3 regions of the Streptosporangium sp. NPDC050855 genome follow, and region 1 is predicted to be linked to each of the others. Evidence: riboswitches for the same ligand, from Rfam matches in the RefSeq annotation. Region 1 holds a riboswitch; each other region holds the start of a gene.

Region 1 (5,619 bases):
CATCAAGGCGTGTGCGTGAAATCCCGCGCGTGTGGACGCGTGAGAACGGGCGTGGGAAGGCCGCGCGTCAGGGTCCGTGGACGACGCCGTGGGGACCGGACGACGCCATGGGGACGAGGAGGTCCGCGGGAAGGTCCACGCGCCTGAAGGCCCGGGGGGCGGAAGGCTCGGGGCAGGAGGCCCGGGGGCGGGGTCGCGGCGAGGGCTCATGGAGGACGCCGCGCGTGCTGGAGGCCGGGTGCGAAGCCGTACGCGAGAGGGCGGCGGGAGGCGCGTGTGCGGGAGCCGGGGGCGGGGGCCGGGGGGCCGGTGCGAGGCCGGCGTCCCGAGGGCCGTGCCTTGAGGGGCGGACCTTGAGGGGCGGGCCTTGAGGGGCGGGCTCGAAAGGCCGCCTCCGAGGGCAGCTTTCGAAGGGCCGGACCGGAAGGGCCGCTTTCGGAGGACCGGGCCGGAAGGGGCTCGCGTCAGGAACCTCGCGTCAGGGATCACGGGGTCGGGGTCGGGATCGGGATCGGGATCGGGATCACGTCGTGTCGCGTCGCGTCGACGACCCTGGTGTCGCGGGACGCGCGCGAAGGCCCTCGCACGAAGAACGGGACCGGCGGTCGAACCACCGGTCCCGTCTCTTCGGGGGAACTACTTGATCTTCACGACGACCGTGTCGGCCACCTTGTCGTGCAGAGCCTGGTGCAGGGGCTGGTCCCAGAGCAGCCACAGGACGTTCAGGAGGGAGAAGATGCGCACGATCCAGTTCAGGAACGGCACCCAGGACAGGAACTGCGGGCCGAAGAACACGCCGGCCCGCTTGAGCGCGACGGCGTTGCTGAGCCCGCCCGGCGGCACGACGTTGCCCACGGGCACGATCTTGATGCCCATGACCATCTTGCCGACGGTCTGCCCGCTCCTGGTCGTCATGAAGAACTCGTAGGCGAAGTACAGCGCCGCTGCGAGCAGGGACGTGAGCAGGGTGGCGAGGAAGAAGCCGCCTCCCGCGTCCAGGGTCCCGGTCGTGCTGTCGAAGCTGGGGGACGTGACGATGACGGCGGCCAGCACGGCGCTGATGATGAACGTCGGGATCCCCAGGATGATCCCGTCGATGAGCCGTGCCACCAGACGCTGCCACCACTCGGCGAGCGGCGCCGGAGCGCCGGGAACGCCGCCGTAGGGCTGTCCGTAGCCCTGCTGGCCGTACGCCGGCTGACCGTAGCCCTGCTGACCGTAGTCCGGCTGCTGGCCGTACCCGCCCTGCTGGCCGTAGCCCTGCTGACCGTAGTCGGGCTGCTGGCCGTACCCGGGCTGGGACGACTGCTGCCCGTAGCCCTGCTGGCCGTAGCCGGGCTGCTGGCCGTAGTCCGGCTGCTGTCCGTAGCCACCGGTCGCGCCCTGCTGGCCGTAACCCGGCTGGCCGTAGCCGCCCGTGCCACCCGTGCCGCCCTGCTGGCCGTAGCCGGGCTGCTGGCCGTAGTCCGGCTGCTGCCCGTACCCGCCGGTGCCGCCCTGCTGGCCGTAGCCGGGCTGGCCGTAGCCGCCCGTGCCGCCGGTGCCGCCCTGCTGGCCGTAGCCCGGCTGCTCGTGGGAGGACTGGCCGTAGCCGGGCTGCTGCCCGTACCCGCCGGTCGAGCCCTGCTGGCCGTACCCCTGCTGCTGGCCGTAGCCCTGCTGGCCGTAACCGGGCTGCTGCCCGTAGCCCTGCTGGCCGTAGCCCTGGGCCTGTCCAGGACCGATGTTCGGCTGTGAGGCCTCCGACCGATATCCCACGACCGTTATGTCGGGGTCGAGTTCACCAGCGGCTCGACCCGCGTTGTGCTGTCCGTATTCAGGCTGCCCCGACGGTGTGCGATCGCGGTCGGGATCATCCTGTGGATACGGCGGCTGTCCGGTGCTCACCGCGTCACCTCACTTAGACTGCGCATGTGGCAGATGTCAGACTCACATGCTTGCTGCAGCACAAGGTATCGACATAGGCAACAACAGTCACCTTTCCGTTGTGTCAGCTCTAAAGTCACTCACGTCGGGCTCACGTGTCAGATGCAGCAGCATCCGCGTATTGCCCAGGGTGTTGGGCTTGACGTGCTCCAGATCCAGGAACTCCGCGACGCCCTCGTCGTAGGAGGCGAGAAGTTCGGCGTACACCTCCGGGGCGACGGGGGTGCCCTGGATCTCCAGGAACCCGTGCCGGGCGAAGAAGTCCACCTCGAAGGTCAGGCAGAAGACGCGGCGCAGGCCGAGTTCGACGGCGGTGCGCAGCAGCGCGGAGACGATGCGGTGACCGATCCCCGCCCCCCGGCGGGCGGGGTCGACGGCGACGGTGCGGATCTCGGCCAGGTCCTCCCACAGGACGTGCAGCGCCCCGCAGCCGACCACCTCCCCGTGCTCGTCGGTGGCGACCCAGAACTCCTGGACGTCCTCGTACAGGGTGACGGTGGCCTTCTCCAGCAGGCGCGGTCCCGCGCCGCCGTAGGTGTCGACCAGGCGCCGGATGGCGCGGACGTCCGGGGTGCGGGCACGCCGGACGGTGACGCCGGCCGCCCCCGGCGGCCCCTCCCGCTCCGTGCCGGTCCGGGATTCACCACCGCTTCCTGCCTCGGCGGGGGCGCGCACGACCGGCGCCGGAGACTGTTCCGCAACCTGCTCCATGACCGATCAGCGTACGTCCTCGCCGTCCCCCCATTACGGCTCACCCCTAACTCGCGCACCACCCCCCCTCTCGTGACCCTTGGTAGTCCCATTACCACGCTGGGCATCGGGAGTCGAAGTGTGTCGCATTTCATCTTCGGTACGGTCCCGGAGCTGGGCGGACCCCCTCGGGCCCGATGAACCCCTGGGCAAAGGGCCCGTAAAGGCCTCAGTGATCATTTTGAGATGTGATCCGTCCGTGACATTTCAGTTGCGAAACCTCTACTGAATTCGAAGTTCTGGTTGAGCAGGAACCAAGGGTGGACTAATCTCCGTCCTCGATGTCAGAGATGTGAAAAGCCTGACCCGCCGAATCTCCCGCAGGGAGAACCGGGGACCCACCCGAGTCCCCCGGGGTGAATCCGAGTGCCACCGGCGCACCCGGTAGGGCTGCCCTCCGGCCCGAACCCGTCAGCTAACCCGGTAGGCGGCCGAGGAGAGGAGTCCATTGGTGAAGCGCACGCGCGACCGCGGAGGAGACCAGGCGGGTGGCGACGCCCACCGTCCACGACGCGCGCCGCGAGGGCTCCGCCACCGCATGGTGGTGATCGGCCTGGCGTTCGCCACCCTCACCCTGGGCACCCCGCTGGTCGCGGCCTCCGCCGACCCCGAGCCCAGCCTCAAGCAACTGGCCGCGCAGGCCGAGAAGCTGCACAACGAGATCGAGACGCTCGCCGAGCAGTACAACGGCGAGCGGGTCAAGCTCAAGCAGGCGCAGCGTGCCGCGGAGAGCGCCAAGAAGACCCTGGCCACCAGCGAGTCCGAGCTGGCGGCGCGGCGGACCAAGGCCGCCCTGCTGGCACAGAGCAGCTACATGTCGGGCGGCCTGAACGCCGGGCTCACCCTCACCCAGACGTCCGACCCCGACAACTTCCTCGACCAGGCCACCACCAGCTACGCCCTGCAGCAGCAGCAGAGCGAGGAGGTCGCCCAGGTGGGCCGGGCGATCGAGGCCGCGGAGCGGGCGCAGGCCGGTGCCAAGGCCAGGACCTCCGAGGTCAAGAAGCTGCTGACGGAGATCGGCGCCAAGCGCGCCAAGATCGAGCGGCTGGTCGCGCGGGTGGAGAGCGACCTGTTCAAGGAGGTACGCGCCCAGGCCATCGGCAACCGTGGCGCCCGGGTGAAGGTCGACGCGCCCATCGTGGGCAGCGGCAAGGGGGCCGAGGCCGCCCGCTGGGCGCTGACCCAGCAGCTCAAGCCGTACGTCTGGGGCGCCGAGGGGCCCGACTCCTTCGACTGCTCCGGGCTGGTCATGTGGGCCTACCAGAAGGTCGGGATCAGCCTGCCGCACTACACCGGGGACCAGTGGACCGCGGGCACGCGCGTCTCCCGGAGCGAGCTGCGCCCGGGCGATCTCGTCTTCTTCTACAGCGACCTGCACCACGTCGGGATCTACATCGGCGCGGGCCTGATGGTCCACGCCCCCCGGACCGGTGACGTCATCCACATCACCACGATCGACAACCGGCCCTTCGTGGGAGGCGTGCGCATCGCCGGCTGACCGCCACCACCCGTTCGACGCGTCCCGCGCCCACCCGGCGCGGGATCGAGCCTCGGCCGAGGACGGACGGAGCGGGCGGCTGAATCCGGGCGGCGGCCGGCTAGATCAGGCGGCGGCGGGCCGCCCAGGCCACGGCCTCGATCGCCGTGGCGACGCCGATGCGGTCGCAGATGCCCCTGAGCCTGCGCCTGACGGTCCGGCCGCTGATGTCGAGCCTGCGGCCCACCCTGTCGACGGTGACGCCCTTGGCGAGCTCAGCCAGCAGCACGAGGTCGTCGGCGCTGAGACCGATATCGCCCATGCCCAGGGGGCTGTCGCCATGGCGCGAATCCACTTCCGGATATGCCATCAAGAGTCACTCCCCCCACTCTGGAAACCGGGCCTAAGGCACCATGAATGAATACCGCCCGCCAGGAACGGTAAACGCCTTGTTCAAAGGTCGTCAAGTTCCGCCCTTCATGGCGTTGCCGCACTATTGACATAGCAGGCCATACGTGAAGTACTCATGATATGTCAGCGCCTTTGCGGTTAAGTCATGATCTGCCTCGGGCGTGGACCCGTAACCGTCCCCTGGCTGCGGCGACCGGCATCTTCACAGAACAAGATTTTGCCGGATCGGCAGGTCCTGCGGCCCTCCGGACGCCGGGTTCGCGACGCGCGTACAGGCCCGTATTTTTCGGGAAATCGGCCCCTGTTCCGCCGGTGCGGCGGTGGTCACGTCCCTCGCCGCCTTGACGGCGTGACGTAAAAACCATGAAATGGTGGGCCACCTCGGCTCTTTGCGGCATTTGCGGAGTTTCATGCACGGCCATCCGCATGCCGTAATATCGGGCGTGCTGGAAAGGGAGTTTCTACACCATGCGGAAACTCGTCCGCATGGCACGAAGGGACGCGAGCACCGCCGTTTCCGGGGGCCGGGATCCTGCCCTTCCGCTCCCGGCTCCCCCGCGCCTTACGGGCACACCTCCGGCCGCGGGAGCGTGGCCGCCGCCGATGCGCGACGCCCGGCCGGTGGGTCGCCGTCCGGGCCGTGTCGCCCCGTTCCGCACCCCTGGAGCCCGGATGATCGACGGGAGGCCCGGGGCGCCGTGGCGCCGGGGATGCCGTGGGTGCCTTGGGTGCCGTCCGAGGGCCCGAAGGCGCGCTTCCGCCCGGGCGCGGCACAGCGCCCGGCCGGGGACATGATCGTGCTCCGGGCGGTGGTACCGGACCCGGCCGTGGTCGGGCCCGGTACCACCGCCCGGCGGGGACGTCGTCTCGCGTGACCCGGTGGCCGCGCGTCGGTCAGGCCCGGCCCGACGGCTTGACCAGCGGGAACAGGATGGTCTCGCGGATGTTCCTGCCGGTGAAGGCCATGATGAGGCGGTCGATGCCCAGCCCCATGCCACCGGTGGGCGGCATGCCATATTCCAGGGCGGTGAGGAAGTCCTCGTCAAGCTGCA
Region 2 (5,619 bases), on a different contig from region 1:
AGCCCATGGTCGCGAAGCCGCCCTTCTTGATGGCGGCGTTCCACGGCGGGGTGAAGGACGCGAGCTTGGCGGTCAGGCCCGCCTCGCTGAAGCTCTTCACCGTGTCGAAGGACGTCTTGATCGCGGGGTTGGTCTCGATGACGAGCTGGTTCTGCTTGTCGAAGTAGGCGACGTTGCCGTTCTTCGGCGCCTCCTGCGACAGGATCACGTTGTAGAGCGTGTTCGGGCCGTCGAGGAACTTGGGGTCGCTCTTGCCGGGGTTGGCGGCCTGGAACTTCTTGCCGACCTCCATGAAGGCGGCCCAGTCCGGCCAGAGCTTGCCGACCTCTTCGCGGTTGGTGGGCAGGCCCGCCTTCTCGAACAGGTCCTTGCGGTAGCACATGGTCATGCCGCCGATGTCGGTGCCGAGGGCGAAGAGCTTGTTGTCGGCGTTGATGCCGTTGTCCCACTTCGCCGCGGGGAAGTCGGCCTTGCGGCTGTCCAGCCCGTACTGGGCCAGGTCCGTGAAGAACTGGGGACGGGCCTTCATGAGGCCCATCGCGCCCTCGTCGAGGGCGATGATGTCGGCGGCGCCGCTGCCGGCCTGCAGACGCTGGAGCAGCTGCGGCAGGTAGACGTCCTCGAACCGGTCGGTCAGGTTCTGGTACTTGACCTGGATGTTCGGGTGAGCGGCGTTCCAGGTCTCCACGGCCTTGTCATAGCCGAAGTTCTCGCCACCTCCGAAGGTGTGCACGGTGATCGTCACCGGCTCGGCCGCGGCGGCGGAGGAAGAACCGCCGGCCGCGGGCTTGGCGGGCTCGCTGGAACCGCACGACGTGATGGCCAGGGCGGTGGCCGCCATGACCGCTACGGCGGCCAGCTTGCCCTGCCGCTTGTTGTTCAACATTCCGGACCCCTCTCAGGTGGTCGCCCGAATCATTGGGAGGTGACATCGCGTACCGGTCCCCGACAAACGCGGCCTCACGATGCGGTCTTTCCTCAATGTGCTTTGGGAGCGCTCCCACGAAGAGTGGACGATGGGCAACCAGGACGTCAATAGACCGAAACTCAACCGTTACATGGAAGGCGTTTTGAGGGTCCTGGGGCGCCTAAATGGTGATATACATCCCATATGGGGTTTTGGGAGCGCTCCCATCACACGGGCATACAGTCAGGGCATTTCGCGCTCCTACCACGAACCGGCACCGGACGGGACCACCGCGCGGCGGACCCCGCGCGTGACCGTGCGCGACGTCCGGTCGTGTACGCGGCCTCGTGACGGCATACGCCGCCTCGTGACGGCACGCTGCGGCACACGACGGCCCGTGGCGGGGCCGGGCGGTGATCGTGCCCGGCGCGCGGCCGCACCCGCGCGCGGGACGGCATCCGCGCGGGAGACACGGAGGACGCGGGGACGCCGGAGACGCAGAGACGCCGGAGATGCAGGGACGCCGGAGATGCAGGGACGCCGGAGACGCCGGCCCGTACGCGATCGGAGCCCTCGTGCGGGACGGGCGGGCGCCGGAGGCATGACGAGGCCCGTCTCCCGGCCTGGCCGGGACGACGGGCGGATGGACGGGGGGTGTGAAGGGGAAGGGGGGAGGGGGCGCGAGGGGTCTGACACGTACCCTGACAGGGTCCTGGTGCGGACCCCGTCGCGTGAGTCCGTGAGCCGCGTGAGTCGCGGTGCCGGCCGGTGCCGGCCGGGGCCGGATCAGCCGGCGTAGACCGGGTAGCCGAAGCCGGCGACCTCGGACATGGGCCGGACGAGCTGCTCGACGTTACCGTTGCCGGTGTTGCCCTCGATCGTGGTGATCGTGCCGTCGCCGTTGTCGTGCTTCACGAAGCCGACGTGGTCGATGCCGTCGATGCTCTTGCCGCCCTCCCAGTCGAAGTAGACGACGGCGCCGGGGGTGGGGGTGGTGCCCCAGTGGCCGTTCTGCGCGAACCACTTGGCGTGGGTGACGGTGTAGGCGTCCCAGCCCATCGTGGGCCGGATGCCCGCCATCTCGCCGACCCAGGACACGAACATCGCGCACCAGGGGGCGTTGGCGTAGCCGTAGATGTTGCCTCCGTCGCGGGCGGCGGTCTCCTGGGCGCGGGGGGAGGACATGTACCACTGGTGGAACTTGGTCCCGCCGCCCATGGAGTTCTCGCGGACGCCGATCTGCTGGGCGGCCAGGTTCAGCACCTGCGCGGCCGTGACCTTGGGAAGCCGCTGGGCCACGACCTCCAGGGGGGTCCTGGCGGACCCGGAGTCCGAGGAGACCTCGGCGGTCTTGGTGTCGGCGGGCGGGGTGTTCAGCGCGCCGTGGCCGTCGGCCTGGGCGGCGGGGCCCATGACTCCCGCGGTCAGTGCGATGGAGGCGCCGAGGGCGATTCGTGCCAGGCGGGGGATGATGGGGGTGGGGGTGGAGCGGTGCTCGGTCATATGGGGGTTCGACTCCTTGCGTCGCTTCCATTCCGCCTACCGGGTTAGCTGACGGGTTCGGGCTGGGAAGTGCCCTACGACGCACGTATGCGTTGATTCACCCCAGGAACGTGGTTCCCCGGTTCCGCAGACCTCGCGGATTCGGCGGCCGTGCTCACCGGGGGCGGAGGGGGTCCGCCCAGGTGAGACGCGGTCGGGCAATGTGACGGCAATGCTCAGACCTTGGTAGACCCAGACATTTGCCATGAACGGGATGAACCTACGTCATCCGGTCAGACGATTACAAGCAGGACACATTGCCTTCTCATGGTGATAGCGCCTGGTCAGAGGGGTAGAGGATGCCGTTCCGCGCCCCCGGGAGGGGAGTGGATCACCCTCCCCGCGGGTCGTCCCATGCCCTCGCCGTCGCCCGGACCTCTTCGGGGCGGTGACCGGAAAGCCCGGTGTCCCCGGCGATCCGGAGATCGGGCCCGCGTCCGCCCGCCGTCCGGCCCGGTGGTCACGGGTCGGGAAGGACCGGTCCCCGGGCGGCTCTTTACCTACCGCCTTTGTCGAACTGGCCTTCGATGGTAAAAACTGCGGGGGCGGCGGACGATCTTTCCTAAAGTCTTCTCAAAACCTCCTCAATGCCCTGTTCAAGCGGGGAGGCGACCCCTCACGGCAGCCGCCGGGTCTCCCCGAACCGCACGCCGGTCATCTCCTCCGACACCTCCCACAGCCGCGCCGCCACCTCCGGGTCGGTCGCCCGGGCCGAGGGGCGCAGCACCTTCGGCCCCGGGCCGATGTACTGCCCGCCCGTGACCTCGGGGGAGGTGGCGGCGTACAGGGACGGCAGGGCGCCCTTGGCGGCCGGTTGCAGCACCAGGCGCATCAGGGCGTTGAGGGGGCGGGTCAGCACGCCCGTCTTCAGGATCCCGGTCGCGGTGGTGCCCGGGTGGGTCGCCAGGCTGAGCAGGGTCGCCCCCGAGGCGTCGGCGCGGCGCTGCAGCTCCAGGGTGAACAGCAGGTTGGCCAGCTTGGAACGGCCGTAGGAGGAGAACCTGCCGTACCGGCGTTCGAGGCCCAGGTCGTCGAAGTCGATCGTCCCGACGGAGTGCGCGTCGCTGGAGACCGTGACCACCCGGGCCGCCGGGGCGGCCAGCAGGCGCGGCATCAGCAGGCCGGTCAGCGCGAAGTGCCCCAGGTGGTTGACGCCGAACTGGGTCTCGAAGCCGTCGGCGGTCGTCCCCCGGGGCATCAGCCCCACCCCGGCGTTGTTGATCAGCAGGTCCAGCGGCTCGCGGACGGTCTCGGCGAAGGCGCGCACCGACCGCAGGTCGGCCAGGTCGAGCGCCCCCGCCTCCACCCGGGCCCCCGGCACCTCGGCCCTGACGGCCTCCAGCGCGGCCCTGCCCCGCCCGGGGTCACGGGCGGCCAGCACGACCCGGGCGCCGTGCCTGGCCAGCTCCAGCGCCGTCGGCAGGCCAATGCCCCCGCTGGCCCCGGTGACGACGGCCGTGCGGCCGGTCAGGTCGGGAACGTCCTCGGCCGTCCACATGGCTCGCCCCTCTCCGCTCCCGCACGGCCCTGCGGCCCGCGCGGCCGACCCGCCGGTGCCCGGCGTGGATCTTCAGGTACGGGCAGTGTACGGAACGGCCAGGCGCCCCGCGCGAAGCCACGCAAGATCACAAGTTGGCGCGCGTGGTCCGCTGTTCACCCGCAGTTCCCGGACCGGTAAGGCCACCGGGTTACGGTGTGGCGGTCGTGAACGGGTCATCGCCCGGCGTGGAGGACGGCCGAGACCACGCGCGGGAGCAGGGTTCGGCCGTCGCCTGGGTGGAGTCTCCGCTGCAGATGCTCTGCGCCGTGGAGGCCCATCACGCGGGGCTGCTCGGCCCCCGCGGCCACCTCGTGCCCAGGGCGGGCCTGCGCCCCCTGGCGGTGACGGGACGCGAGCTGAGACGCCTGGGGCTGCCCGAGGGCCTCGAACTCGCCGAGGCCCGCCCGGACATGCCCCGGCCGCCCCGGGGACGCACCTGGGCGCTGGGCGACGCCTTCTCCGGCAAGGTCCAGTTCCGCTGGCTCACCGCCTCTCCCGGCCGGGTCGTGATCGTCGACGACGGCCTGGCCACGATCAGGCTCCTGGAGCTGATCACCGGCAGGCCCGGCACGCCCCTGCTGCGGGCACGCGGCGGGGCCGGGCGGCTCAGGACCGTCCTGGGCGTGGCGGCCGGACTGCGGCTGCGCGCCGCCGCCCGTTCCGGCCGGCTCTCGATCTTCACCGCGCTGCCCGTCGCCCCCGACCTGGCGAAGGCCGTACGGGCCAGGGGGATCGAGCTGGTCACCCACGACTTCGCCTGGCTGCGCTCGCAGCCGCTGCGCAGGCCCCGCCCGCAGGAGCGGACCGTGGTCCTGGGCACCTCGCTGGTCCGCAACGGCCTGATCCACCGGGAGCACTACTTCACCTGGCTGGCCGGGCTGGGCGCGGACGGGCCGGTGGCCTACTTCCCGCACCGCCGCGAGGACCCGGGCGACCTGGCCCGGGTCGCCGAGCAGCGCGGGATCACCGTCTACGACGGCGGCATCCCCGCGGAGCTGACGCTGCGCGGCCTGGCCGCCGAGCAGCGGGTGCTGAGCCTGCCGTCCACCGCGGTCACCTCCCTGCGGATCCTGCTCTCGGCGCGGGGCGTGGCCGTGCGGACGGTGGACGTGCCCGACGAGTGGTGGACGGCCGAGGCGGCGCCCTCGCTCCGCTCCCACCTGTCGATGTTCGCCCATCACGACACCGGGGTCGCCGGACCATGAACCGCCCGCCCGGGCCCGGGAGCCATCGGGCCGTGACGCGATGACACCGTGACGCCACGATCCCCGCGGCCCGGAGCCCGGGGATCGGCCACCCGCGAGCGCCTGCGGTGCCGCGTTCCCTGTCCACGTACGACACCGGGGGAGACACCCCCGGCTGGAGGTTCTCGTTGAAGGTCCTGGCCGTGGCCGACTCCGACTCCTACCTGAAGTGGGCGGCCTGCCTGCTGCGGGGGCTGCCCTCGGGCTGCACGACGGAGCTGGCGGTGATCCGCACCCCGATCGTGCCGTCCCCGGCGCAGATCCAGGCAGCCGTCGCGGGGTCGGCGGCCGAGCCGCCCGTGCTCTCGGCCCGCGCGCTGCGCCGGGCCGCCGAACGGTTCAGGCCCGACGTGGTACTGGTGGCCTGCACCGGGCCGGTGGTGGAC
Region 3 (5,619 bases), on a different contig from region 1:
ATCTACCAGTGGGCCGGGGAGTACTCCAGGCCCGTCGCGAGCGACTGGGCCGTCCAGCTGCGCGACGCCAGGAGGATGACCGCCAAGGTCTGCTCCGTCGCCATCTGCCGGTAGCGGCGGGCCGCCGTCCGGCGGACATGACCTGCGGCGGAAGGAACGGCCACCTGTTTGGGGCAAACCCGACGAAAAGGTGAGCCAATCATTACTTCTTCTGTACTATTCGCCGCAGGTCTGTGTATCTGGGAGGCGTTGACGTGGCCGTGGCGGGCATGCCGGTTGGACTGAGTCGGATACCGGTGGCGGCCGGTCTCGCCCTCGCACTGCTGATGGTGCCGGTGAGCGGAGCGGTCGCGGAGCCCAAGCCCACCCTCGCCCAGGCCAGGAAGAAGCTGGCCAAGCTGAACGAGCAGGCCGACCAGGTCGTGGAGAAGTACAACCAGGCCGCCGAGAAGTGGAAGCGGGCCAGGAAGAAGTACCGGACGCTCAACGGCGACCTGGCCCGCCAGAGCGAGCGGGTCGCCGGGTTGCGCGAGGAGCTCGTCTCGATGGCCGTCAGCAGCTACCAGTCCGGTGCGATCACCGGCTGGGAGAGCATGGTCGTCCAGCCCGACCCCGCCGCGCTGCTCAGCGGCCTGGCCGCCGCCGACCAGATGGCCGCCTCCCGGGCCCGCTCCCTCAGCGCCTTCGACCAGGCCACCAAGGAGCTGCGGACCAACCGGGACAAGGCCAAGGAGGTGCTGGCCGAGGCCGACGAGACCCGCGACGAGCTCGCCGAGGAGAAGGCCAAGGCCGACAGGATGGTCAAGGTCCAGACCAAGCTCCTGCGCGAGCTCGGCGCCTTCCGCCAGGGCGACCCCGACAGCGCCGGGATCCAGTACACCGGCGCCGCCTCGGGCAACGCCCGTGCCGCCCTGCAGTTCGCCTTCGCCCAGGTGGGCAAGCCCTACCAGTACGGCGGCACCGGCCCCGGCGGCTGGGACTGCTCGGGCCTGGTGCAGGCCTCCTGGCGCACCGGCGGGGTCAGCATCCCCCGGACGACCTGGCAGCAGTGGAGCTGGGGCGCGAGCCGCAAGGTCTCGCTGAACGACCTGCAGCCGGGGGACCTCATCTTCAGCGAGGGCCTGGGGCACGTCAGCATGTACGCGGGCGACGGCAAGATCGTGCACGCCCCGCAGACCGGCGACGTGGTCAAGGTCGTCCCGCTGTCGGCCTACGGCCGCCGCCTCGTCGGGGCCGTCCGCCCCTGAGGGCCCGTCGCTTCTGGGGGCCCGCCCCTGAGGGCCCGTCGCTTTTGAGGGCCCGTCCGTCCCTCAGGGCGGTTCGTGTGCCCCTGAGGGCCCCGTCGTGCTCCTGAGGGCCTGTCCGCTCCTGAGGGCCCGTGTGCCCGGGGCCGCCCTCTCCCGAGGGGGCTCCGGTCCGTCTGGGCCGCTCGCCCCCCGGACGGGCCGCCCACCGGCGCCCGTGGGGGTCCGTGAAGACGTCTCGCGCGCGGGCGACGATTCCGCGCCCTCGCGGGAGTCCTCTCTCCGGACGGACCATCGGCCTCCTCCGGCCCCCGGAGGCGTGCCGCGACACAGGACCAGGGAGACGACGATGCCCACCCCCGCGACCCCGCAGCCGCTCGGCCACACCTTCACCGCCCCCATCGAGAAGGACGGCGCCTTCGCCACCTTCGTGACCGTGCCGGGCTCGGCCGAGCTCCTCGGCACGAGGCGGGCCGTGAAGGTCACCGGGACGGTCGACGGTCACCCGTTCGCCGCCACGCTGATGCCCTCGGGCGCCGGCCCGCACTGGCTGCCGCTGCGGGCGGAGCTGTGCAGGCTGATCGGCAAGCACGAGGCCGGGGCCGAGGTGACGTTCCACCTCGAGCGGCGGCTGAGCTGAACCGTCGCCCGCGGGCCCGGGAACGCCGCTCGCGGCGACCCGGGCCACGGCGTCCCCCGCGCTCACCGCGAGGGCCGGAACGATGTGACGAAGATAACAAAACTCGCGATTCACAGGGCTTGGAGGGCGATGTGACGAGAGTCATATCTCGATCGCATAAATAGGCATCACGCAGCGGTAACGGGAGGATCAAGAAGCCCTCTCGATCCTCCGTTTCTGGGAACCCTTTGCCGAAACGTGGCGATCGGAGTAACTTCTGGCTGCGCGACGTGCAAGCCATGCCGCCGCGGTGAACGACGGTCTCCGGGCCGTCTTCGTCCATAGAAATCCAGCCGGCCGCCGCGCCCCCGCAAGGGGCGGACGTCATCGTGGCGGCCCGCCGAATCCGTGCAGCCAGGAGGCATGGAACCGGGGACCCAAAAGGCCCGACACACCGTGGCCAGGGGTGAATCGGCACATTTGTGCCGTAGGGCATCTTCCAAGCCCGAATCCGTCAGCTAACCCGGTAGGCATCAGTGGAAGCACCAAGGAGAAATCCTGTCTACCACCCCGTACAACCCCCGTTTGTCACGCTTTTTCCGCCTTTCTCTAGGCGGCGTCGCCCTCACGTTGACCGCCTCAGCCGGAGCGGTCACCCTGGGACCCACGGCGGCGCAGGCGATGACGGACAATCCCCCTGAGATCCTGGTCAGCAGCGCGACCGGCGTCTCCGAGCAGACCGAGAGCACGGAGACCGGGCGGGCCACGACGAAGGGCACGGTCAAGGCCAGGACCAAGGCCAGGACCGCCACGAAGTCCAAGGCCAAGGCCAAGACCACGATGAGCAGGGCGGCACTGCAGAAGGTTCGGGCCGGCAAGGCCGTCGCGGCGGCCAAGAAGCAGATCGGCGATCCGTACCGGTGGGGAGCCTCCGGTCCCGGAGCCTTCGACTGCTCGGGGCTCGTCCGCTACGCCTGGCGCACGGCCGGCGTGTCCCTTCCCAGGATCACGCACAGCCAGTACAGGTCGCTCAAGAAGAAGGTCCCTTGGAGCAAGCTGCTCCCCGGTGACCTGCTGTTCTTCAGCGGAAAGGGCCACGTCGGCATGTACGTCGGCAAGGGCAGGATGGTCCACTCGCCGAGCAGCGGCAAGTCCGTCCGGATCGTGAAGCTGAAGGGGCACTACCGGTCCTCCTTCGCGGGAGCGGCCCGGCCCGGAGCCTGAACCCGAACGGTGACAGCGGTCCCGTCCCCGCACCGCGGGGACGGGACCGCTGCCGTCCGGTCGGCTACCATCGGCTCACATGTCCGTCCCGAACGGGTCCCACCCGGGCGGATCCGTCCCGCGAGGCCGCCGCGCCGTGCTCGCCGGGATGCTGGCGCTGCTGAGCGCCGGCCCGCTCACCGGGGCCGGACCCCTCCCGGCCGGCCGGCACGGCCTCCCCGGCGTCCCGGACTCCCTCGGCACCCTCGCCGGCCGCCGCACTCCCGCCGTCCCCGGACCTCCCGGGGTCTCCGGTGTTCCCGGCGTCCCCGATGTTCCCGATGTTCCCGATGTCCCCGCCGGCCTCTGGCCGGACGGCGCGACCGTCGTGCGGGGCCGGCACTCCGTGGTGGTCGGCCACCGCGTGCCGCACGCCGCCCTGCGGGACCTGGCGGCCACGGCCGACCGGGCCCGGCGCACCGTCGCGGAGATCTGGGGACCGGTCCGGGCCCTGGTCCTCCACCCCGCCACCGACGCCGAGGCCGCCGCCCTCGCCGGGGCGGGAAGCACCCGCGGCCTGGCCGCCCTGGCCACCGCGGACCGGGTGATCGTCCTGCCGTCCGGCTACGCCCGGCTCACCGCGACCGGCAGGGACGTGGTGATCACGCACGAGCTCACCCACGTGGCCACCGGCGCCACCCGCGGCGGCCGGGTGCCGATGTGGCTCTCGGAGGGTTTCGCGGACTACGCCGGGTACCGCGACGCCGGGATCGCCGTGCGGACGGTCGCCGCCGAGCTGGCCGCGGAGGTGCGCGCCGGGACCCTGCCCGCCCGCCTCCCCGGACCGGCCGATTTCGCCCCGGGCGCCCCGAGGCTCGCGCAGGCCTACGAGGAGGCGTGGCTTGCCTGCCGCCTCGTCGCGGAGCGCTTCGGGGAGAAGGCGTTGGTGAGGCTCTACGGTAGCGATGTCGGGAGCACGCTCGGCCTGTCGGCGGCCGAGTTCACCCGGGCCTGGCGCGAGTACCTCCGGAGGGAACTGCGATGACGCTGAGCACGACGGACGCGCCCTCGGGCACGCGGTCGGCGGGGTGGGCGCTGGCCGCCCTGGGCGCGCTCACCCTGGCGGTCGTGGCGTTCACCACGCCCTGGCGGGCCCTGCCCGCGGCGGCGCCCGAGGTCGCCCCCTCCCCGGAGCGGGACTTCACCGCCGAGCAGATCGCCCGCTCCCAGGCGTTCGACGCGCTGGTCAGCGTTCCCGCGTACCTGTCGCTGGGCCTGACGCTGGTCGTGGCCGGGGTGCTGGTGGCCACGCCGCTGGGCGCCCGGCTGGCCGACCGGCTGCGGGGCCCCTGGTGGCTGCGCGTGCTGCTCGGCGTGCTGGTGATCTCGGCCGCGGTGGCGGCCCTGCGCTGGCCGCTGGGGATGTGGTCGGAGACCTACCTGCGCGAGTACGGGCTGTCCACCCAGCAGTGGCCCGCGTGGTCGGCCGACCGGGTCAAGAGCGCGGGCGTCGGCACGGCACTGACCGCGATCATGGTCCTGGCGGTGGTCGCGCTGGCGCGGCGCTACCGGCGCTGGTGGATCCCGGCCTCGGCCGGGGTGTTCGCGCTGACGCTGGGCGCGTCCTTCGCCTACCCGGTGCTCATCGAGCCGATCTTCAACGACTTCAGGCCGATGGAGGCCGGGAAGCTGCGCGACGACCTGCTCGCCATGGCCGCCAGGGACGGCGTGCCCGTGGAGGACGTGCTCGTCGCCGACGCCTCGCGGCGGACCACCGCGCTCAACGCCTACGTCTCCGGCTTCGGCGCCACCCGCAGGATCGTCGTCTACGACACGCTGCTGCGGGCCCCCGCCGACGAGGTCGAGCTGGTGGTCGCGCACGAGCTGGGCCACGCCGAGGCGGGCGACGTGCTCTGGGGAACGCTCGTCGGCGGCCTGGGCGCGGCCTGCGGGGCGTGCCTGCTGTACGCGGTCGCCTCGGCGCCGGGCCTGCGGCGGCGGGCCGGGGTGCCCGCCCTCGGCGACCCGCGGGCCACGGGCCTGATCATGGGGCTGGTGAGCCTGGCCACGGTCCTGTCGGGACCGGCCCAGAACGTGGTGAGCAGGCAGGTCGAGGCCCGCGCCGACGTGCACGCGCTGGACCTGACCCGCGACCCGGCGACGTTCGTCGCCATGCAGCGGCGCCTGGCCGCCACCAACGTCTCGGACCTGTCGCCCGACCCCCTCGAACACCTGCTCTACGCCTCGCACCCCGCGGCGCCGCAGCGCATCGCCGCGGCCCGCTCCTGGGCCCGGCTGAACGGTCTCCCCGAGCCGTGAGCCGGACCCTGGTCGTCACGAACGACTTCCCGCCCCGCGCGGGAGGGATCCAGTCCTTCGTGCACGGCCTCGTGGCCCGCCGCCCGCCCGGCTCGGTCGTCGTGTACGCCCCGGCCTGGCCCGGCGGTGACGCCTTCGACCGGCGCCGGCCGTACCCGGTGGTGCGGCACCCGGGGTCGCTGATGCTGCCCTCGCCCGCGGTGGCCCGCCGGGCCGCCGCCCTGGTCGCCCGGT

Evidence for each region. Region 1 has a riboswitch for cyclic di-AMP ahead of ACIBCT_RS18365 (NlpC/P60 family protein). Riboswitches for the same ligand answer to the same signal wherever they lie in the genome.
Region 2: another riboswitch for cyclic di-AMP. It lies ahead of ACIBCT_RS17025 (CHAP domain-containing protein); the one in region 1 lies ahead of ACIBCT_RS18365 (NlpC/P60 family protein).
Region 3: another riboswitch for cyclic di-AMP. It lies ahead of ACIBCT_RS27635 (C40 family peptidase); the one in region 1 lies ahead of ACIBCT_RS18365 (NlpC/P60 family protein).

What each region holds. Positions count from the first base shown of each region.
Region 1 covers NZ_JBITFY010000008.1:259,091-264,709, forward strand. The annotation lists gene ACIBCT_RS18355 (RDD family protein) at 637-1,758, opposite strand; gene ACIBCT_RS18360 (amino-acid N-acetyltransferase) at 1,975-2,637, opposite strand; cyclic di-AMP (ydaO/yuaA leader) riboswitch at 2,974-3,122, shown strand; gene ACIBCT_RS18365 (NlpC/P60 family protein) at 3,128-4,177, shown strand; gene ACIBCT_RS18370 (LuxR C-terminal-related transcriptional regulator) at 4,278-4,478, opposite strand; gene lysX (bifunctional lysylphosphatidylglycerol synthetase/lysine--tRNA ligase LysX) at 5,462-5,619, opposite strand, start outside.
Region 2 covers NZ_JBITFY010000007.1:310,629-316,247, reverse strand. The annotation lists gene ACIBCT_RS17030 (ABC transporter substrate-binding protein) at 1-886, opposite strand, end outside; gene ACIBCT_RS17025 (CHAP domain-containing protein) at 1,694-2,410, opposite strand; cyclic di-AMP (ydaO/yuaA leader) riboswitch at 2,429-2,567, opposite strand; gene ACIBCT_RS17020 (oxidoreductase) at 3,066-3,947, opposite strand; gene ACIBCT_RS17015 (hypothetical protein) at 4,154-5,194, shown strand; gene ACIBCT_RS17010 (DUF6716 putative glycosyltransferase) at 5,302-5,619, shown strand, end outside.
Region 3 covers NZ_JBITFY010000015.1:86,843-92,461, reverse strand. The annotation lists gene ACIBCT_RS27650 (hypothetical protein) at 1-114, shown strand, start outside; gene ACIBCT_RS27645 (NlpC/P60 family protein) at 270-1,247, shown strand; gene ACIBCT_RS27640 (DUF1905 domain-containing protein) at 1,594-1,884, shown strand; cyclic di-AMP (ydaO/yuaA leader) riboswitch at 2,252-2,411, shown strand; gene ACIBCT_RS27635 (C40 family peptidase) at 2,545-3,087, shown strand; gene ACIBCT_RS27630 (hypothetical protein) at 3,167-4,111, shown strand; gene ACIBCT_RS27625 (M48 family metallopeptidase) at 4,108-5,385, shown strand; gene ACIBCT_RS27620 (glycosyltransferase family 4 protein) at 5,382-5,619, shown strand, end outside.